DNA from 2 places in the Dactylosporangium sp. CS-047395 genome. Region 2 is predicted to be linked to the other one. Evidence: riboswitches for the same ligand, from Rfam matches in the RefSeq annotation. Region 2 holds a riboswitch; the other holds the start of a gene.
The links. A riboswitch is a leader RNA that binds a small molecule or an ion and turns the genes downstream of it on or off. The one in region 2 is predicted to bind glycine.
Positions count from the first base shown of each region.

Region 1: linked by a shared signal. The riboswitch ahead of gcvP (aminomethyl-transferring glycine dehydrogenase) and the one ahead of ACQP00_RS40460 (L-serine ammonia-lyase) in region 2 are both predicted to bind glycine.

Region 1 is NZ_CP192015.1:7,719,383-7,722,778, forward strand. It holds gene gcvP (aminomethyl-transferring glycine dehydrogenase) at 1-1,446, opposite strand, end outside; glycine riboswitch at 1,524-1,622, opposite strand; gene ACQP00_RS36410 (hypothetical protein) at 1,647-1,952, shown strand; gene ACQP00_RS36415 (class I SAM-dependent methyltransferase) at 1,945-2,607, shown strand.
Region 2 is NZ_CP192015.1:8,666,915-8,670,310, reverse strand. It holds gene ACQP00_RS40470 (LLM class flavin-dependent oxidoreductase) at 1-790, opposite strand, end outside; gene ACQP00_RS40465 (LLM class flavin-dependent oxidoreductase) at 790-1,614, opposite strand; glycine riboswitch at 1,784-1,876, shown strand; glycine riboswitch at 1,877-1,975, shown strand; gene ACQP00_RS40460 (L-serine ammonia-lyase) at 2,004-3,344, shown strand; gene ACQP00_RS40455 (MMPL family transporter) at 3,361-3,396, shown strand, end outside.

The sequences.
Region 1 (3,396 bases), 950 kb from region 2:
GTCCTTGTCCGAGAGCTTGCGCAGGTACCGCAGCATCGCCGTCTCCGAGCGGTGGCTGGAGAACACCGGGTGCGTCAGGTAGGACGACGCGCGGCGCAGCTCGGCCGGGACCGCGTCGGTGGTGTCGAGCCCGGTGACGTCGGCGTGCCCGAGACCGAACGCGGCGAGCACGTCGCGCAGGTGGCCGAAGGTGGTCGTCTCGTCGCAGGCGATCCCGATCCGGTCGGCGTCGACGCGCCGCAGGTTGATCCCGCGCTCCGCGGCTGCGGCGACGACGGCGTCGGCACCGGACGGTACAACCGCGGAAATCGTGTCGAAGAAGGCACCGTGCTCGACGGTGATCCCGCCCGCGCGCAGCCCCGCGGCCAGCCGGACGGCCATGTCGTGGGTGCGCGCCGCGATCTCCCGCAGCCCGTCGGGGCCGTGGTAGACCGCGTACATGCTGGAGGTGACGGCGAGCAGCACCTGCGCGGTGCAGATGTTGCTGGTCGCCTTCTCGCGGCGGATGTGCTGCTCGCGGGTCTGCAGCGCGAGGCGGTAGGCCGGGGCGCCGCCCGCGTCCTTCGACACGCCGACGAGCCGGCCGGGCAGGGTGCGCTCGAGGCCCTGGCGGACCGAGATGTACCCGGCGTGCGGGCCGCCGAAGCCCATCGGCACGCCGAGGCGCTGGGCGCTGCCGACGGCGACGTCCGCGCCGATCGCGCCCGGCTCGCGCAGCACGCACAGGGCCAGCAGGTCGGCGGCGACGGTGACGATCGCGCCCCGCTCGTGGGCCAGCGCGACGAGCGCCTCGTGGTCGCGGACCGCCCCGGACGCGCCCGGGTACTGCAGGTGCAGCCCGAAGAACGCCTCCGGCAGCTCCTCGGCGCCCAGCTCGAGCACCCGCACCTCGATGCCGAGCGGCTCGGCCCGGGTCCGGATGACGGCGAGCGTCTGCGGCAGGACGTCGGCGTCCACGACGTACACGTCGGCCTTGACCTTGGAGGAGCGCCGCGCGAGCGTCATCGCCTCCGCGGCCGCGGTCGCCTCGTCCAGCAGCGACGCACCGGCGACGGGCAGCCCGGTCAGGTCGGCCACGACGGTCTGGAAGTTCAGCAGCGCTTCGAGCCGCCCCTGAGAGATTTCCGGTTGGTACGGTGTGTAGGCCGTGTACCACGCCGGGTCCTCGAGCACGTTGCGCACGATCACGGGCGGGGTGTGCGTCCCGTAGTACCCGACGCCGATCATCGACACGAGCGGCCGGTTCGCCGCCGCGAGCGCCCGCAGCTCGGCGAGCACCTCAGCCTCGGACGCGGCCGGCGGAAGCTCGAGCGGCTGGTGCCACCGGATCGAGCCGGGGATGGCGGCGCTCATGAGCTCTTCGACCGTCTCGTACCCGACGGTCTTGAGCATGCGGGCCTGCTCGTCGGCGCTGGGGCCGATGTGCCGCGCGGCAAAATTGGACATATAGCCACACTCTCTGGGTCGCGGACAGGGGCGGACGGATGCGCGTCCTCCCCCTCTGTCGCTTACTCCAGAGGTGCCAACCCGATGCGGTCCTTTGTGCCTGAGAGGTTCCGGGGAGGATTTGCCCCTTCGGCGTCGCTGTGTTCCTGCCCAGCGATCTCTCCCGCACGGGTATTGCCGGCAGTCCTACCCTACCAACTGTGCAGGACTTGACCATCGTGGCGAAGCACACGATCTCCTCGGCGATCGCCGGCTCCCGCGCACCCGGCCCGGGTTCGAACTCCGACCGGCGGGATGTGCTTCAGGTTCCGGTGGCCGCGTCCTGGTCCGAGAACCAGCCTCGCACACCTGCGCCGGCCCCGCGTCCCGAGCGGTCCGCATGGCAGCTCGCCGCCCGGCAGCCCGACCGGCGAGGCAACCCAAGCGACCGAAGGCGCGCCGACCGGCCTCACCCGTCCGAAACCGTCGACGAGATCCTGAACCGCGCGGAGCCCCTCGATGCCTGACTCCCCCGACCACGACGGCCCCGACCACGACGGCGCCGACCACGACGGGCCGGATCGAGCCCGGACCGGGCGGGCCGAGACGATCGCCGCCTTCCACGCCGGCCTCGACGGCCCGTCGTGGCGCGTCGCCGGCTGGGGCAGCGCCGAACTGCAGCGCGCCCGCTTCGACGCCCTCACCCGCACCGCGGACTACGCCGGCGGCACCGTCCTCGACTGGGGCTGCGGCCCCGGCGACCTGTTCTTCCACCTCCGCGCCATGCACCTCCCGCTGGACTACACCGGCGTCGACCTGGACCCGCGGATGGTCGCCCTGGCCGAGTCCCGCGGCGTCCCCGAGGTGTCGCTGCTCCCACCGGGCCAGGCCCCCGGCGGCCGCTACGACTTCGTGTTCGCCAGCGGGATCTTCCAGTTCGCCGATCCGGCCGATCCCCTCTACTACCTCAGCATTTTAGAACACGCGTACGACATTTCCCGCCGAGCCGCGGCCGTCACCTTCCTCAGCGCCCAGCGCCCCCCGGAGGCGCGAGCGGCCGACGAGCTGTACGCCGACCCGGCCGTCCTGGCCCGCTTCGCCGCCGCCCTCACCACCCGCTGGCGGATCGACCACAGCTACCACCCGGACGGCGGCGACTTCACGATCGCGCTGTTCCGCTAGCGCCGAGCTCCCGCAACAACCACTCCAGGTCACCGGGCAGATCGGGGTCGTGCCCGGACGGCTCCGCCGCGAGACCGAGCCGGCGCCGGATGCCGGGCCGGAGGTCGTCGGCCGGGTGCTCCAGGAACTCGACGAATGCCTGCGCGGTGCCGTGCCGACGGGCCGCCCGGAGCAGCACGGCGAGCACCGCGGCCCCGGCCTGGCCGACGACGTCGTACGCGGCCCAGTTGTCGTCGGTCCAGGCCCGCGGGTCCACGACGAGCCGGGCCAGGACGTGACGCTCATCCGCGGACCCGGCCACGGCGTCGAGCAGCGCGGCCGCCGAGTGTGGGAGGCGGTCGAGGAGGCGCAGCAGCTCCAGCCAGGTCTCCTCGGGCAGCGCGGCGACACGCTCGGGCACACCGATGAGCCCGGCGATCGTCCGATCGACGGCGTCGAGGTCCCGGCCCGCCTGCGCGAGGATGAGCGCGTACTGGACTGCGGCCTCGAGGGTGGCCCCGCCGAGGGCCAGCTCTGGCGGGTCCGGCCAGGCGTTGCCGTACCGCGCGGCGCGCAGGAGGGCCCCGCGACCGGCGAGCGCAGCGGCTCGTCCCGCCGGGAGACCAGCCTGAGCTGGTTCATCAGCCAGAGCTGGTTCGTAGCCGCCGTCACGCCGATCAGCGTGCCGGCGTCGACCGGCGGCAGGCGCTCGAGCTCGGCGAGCGTGCCCGGAGCCTCCCAGACCTCCGGCAACGCCTGGGAGCCGGCCAGCAGGACGGCATCGGCGAACGCCGAGTTCGGCACGATGTC
Region 2 (3,396 bases):
CCCAGGCGTCGGGCAGGGTGGCGGCGAACGCCTCCCGGCTCGGCGCCTCCCGGCGGTGCCGGGCCAGGTCGTCGGCGAAGGGCAGCGGGGCCAGGTGCGGGGCCCAGTCCGGCTCGCCGATCCAGACCAGCCCCGGCCGCACGAGGTCGCGCGCGGTTGCCCCGTCGTCGGCGACCACCGCGACGTCGTACGTGATGACCTGCGCCCCGGCGGTGAGGCGGGCGACGGCGCCGGCGATGTACGGGGGCGCCGCCGGTTCGGCCAGCAGCAGCCCGTCGGAGACCTCGCCCGCCACGGCGATGGACTTCGGGCCGCGGACGCCGAGGACCACAGGGGGTACCAGCGAAGGCTGTTCGATGGTGACGCCCTCGACCCGGACGTAGCGGCCGGCGGGCGGGCCCGGCTCGCCGCGCAGCAGGGTGCGCACGGCGACGGTGAACTCGCGCAGGAGGGTCAGCGGGCTTGCCGGGTGGGCGCCGACCGAGCGCATCCAGGCCGGCATGCCGTGGCCGATGCCGGCGATCAACCGGCCCGGGAACAGCTGCGCGAGGGTGGCCAGCTCCATCGCGGCGAAGGCGGCGTTGCGGGCGCCCGCGGGGAGGATGCCGATGCCGACCACGATCCTTTCGGTGGCCGCCAGCACCGCGCCGGCCTGCGCCACGCCGCCGCGGAAGCCGAGGTCCTCGACCACCCACAGCTCGTCGAAGCCGAGCTCCTCGGCCCGGCGGGCGTAGGCCAGCACCCGATCCGCGGGCAGGTCCCGCGGCAACATCACGCCGATACGCGCCATCACGACAGCTTCGCATGCCGGGCGAGGAGCTCGATCTGGCCGGGGTCGTCGCCCCAGCAGTACAGGATCAGCTCGTCGGCGCCGAACTCCCGGTAGGCGGCCACGGTCTCGGCCAGCTGCCCGGGGTCGCTGATCGGCTCGCCCCAGCCCTCGCGGCCGGTGAAGGCGTAGTACGCGGCGGCCGCCCCGCGGGCCCGATCGAGCGACGCCGGCGTGGCCGCGTTCACCTGGCAGACCAGCCGGGGCCGGCCCGCGCGACCGGCGGCCCGCCACTGCTCCTGGACCGTGTCGACCAGCTTTCCGGCCCACTGCAGCGGCGCCGCGCACAGGAAGCCGGCCTCGAAGCGGGCCACCCGGGCCAGGGCGGCCGGGGCGAAGCCGCCGATGAGCAGCGGCGGAGCGGCGGACGGGCCGATGGGCGTCGTCGGGTACGGCGCCCCGCCCCAGATCGCCCGCAGGTCGCCCAGCATCCGGTCCATCACCGCGCCGCGCTGGGAGAGTGGCACGCCCGCGGCCGCGTGGTCGTCCGCGCGCCCGCCGACGCCGACGCCGAGCCGGAACCGGCCGCCGGACATCAGCTGGAGGGTGGCCGCCTGCTTGGCCAGCAGGGCCGTGCCGCGCAGCGGGGCCAGCAGGACCTCGGTCTGCAGCCGGATGCGCGTGGTGGCCCCGGCCAGCAGGGCGAGCGCGACGAGCGGTTCGGGGTTGTCGTAGGCGAGCCGGTCCAGCAGCGCGACGCTCGCGAAACCGGCGGCTTCGGCGCGGCGGGCCCAGTCGAGCAGCCGCGGCGGGTCGCTGACGGGCAGGCCAAGACCAAGTTCCATGATTCGGTACTCCCTGAAGGTGGGCAGCAGGCATCCAGTGCTGTCGCCACCTCCTCCTCGCGACTTACGCGAGGTCCCGCCCCCATCTGCGACGTGTCTCCACGGGGGCGGAATCCGGAGTTCCGCGGATCAGTGTACCGTCGGCCTGACAACCGCATAGCACGCCGCATCACCTGCGACGGGAGAGTCCTCTGGCAACAGGGGCGCCGAAGGAGCAACTCCTCCCCGGGAATCTCTCAGGCCCACGTACCGCCGCGGGTAGGCGACTCTGAAAAGCCGGGACGCCGCGTCCCGCGCCCACGGTGCAAACCGCCCACCACGGCGGTGAAGCTCTCAGGCATTCGATGACAGAGCGGGGAGGCCCACCCTCGACACCAGGGGAGCCTTCCGTGACGCTCAGCGCCTTCGACCTGTACTCCATCGGCATCGGCCCGTCCAGCTCGCACACCGTCGGGCCGATGCGCGCCGGCCGCCGCTTCGCCGCCCGCCTGGCCGACGACGGGCTGCTGCCGCGGGTCGGGCGGGTCAAGGCCGAGCTGTTCGGGTCGCTCGGGGCGACCGGGCACGGGCACGGCTCGCCCAAGGCGGTCCTGCTCGGCCTGGAGGGCGCCGACCCGGCCACCGTGGACACCGAGGCCGAGGCGGGGCGCGACGGGCGGATCGCGCTCCTCGGCGAGCACGCCATCGCCTTCGATCCAGACGCCGATCTTGTACTGCACCGTCGCCGCAGCCTCCCCGAGCACCCCAACGGCATGCGGTTCACCGCGTGGGACGGTGCGGGGGAGGAGTTGCTGGCCCGCACGTACTTCTCGGTCGGCGGCGGTTTCGTGGTCGGACCGGACGGGGTGATCGCCGAGGCCGACGTGCCGCTGAAGTTCCCGTTCACGACCGGCGGCGAGCTGCTCGCCCACTGCGAGGGGCGCTCGATCTCGGACGTGATGCTGGCCAACGAGCTGTCCTGGCGCTCGGAGCCCGCGATCCGGGCCGAACTCCTGCACATCTGGTCGGTGATGCAGGAGTGCGTGCACAACGGCTGCACCCGCCCGGAGGGCGTCCTGCCCGGGGGTTTGCAAGTTCGCCGGCGGGCGCCTCGACTTCACGCCGACTTGTCGCACAAATCGGACATGTCCGACCCGCTGCACGTCATGGACTGGCTCAACCTGTACGCCCTGGCCGTCAACGAGGAGAACGCCTCCGGCGGCCGGGTCGTCACCGCGCCCACCAACGGCGCCGCCGGCATCATCCCGGCCGTCCTGCACTACTACACGCGGTTCGTGCCGGGCGCCGACGACGACGGCGTGGTCCGGTTCCTGCTCGCCGCCGCGGCCGTCGGGATCATCATCAAGGGCAATGCCTCGATCTCCGGCGCCGAGGTCGGCTGCCAGGGCGAGGTCGGCTCGGCCTGCGCCATGGCCGCGGCCGGGCTGTGCGAGGCCCTCGGCGGCAGCCCCGGCCAGGTCGAGAACGCGGCCGAGATCGGCCTCGAGCACAACCTCGGCCTGACCTGCGACCCGGTCGGCGGCCTGGTGCAGATCCCGTGCATCGAGCGCAACGCGATCGCCAGCGTCAAGGCGGTCAACGCGGCCCGGCTCGCCCTCAACGGCGACGGCGCCCACCACGTCACCCTCGACAAAGTGGTCAAGACCATGCGCGAGACCGGCCGCGACATGTCCGTGAAGTACAAGGAGACCGCCCGAGGAGGGCTGGCCGTCACCGTGATCGAGTGCTAGTGAGAAGCTTTCGGGCATGGCACTGGGCGTGGTGGCGCGCATCGGACGGTTC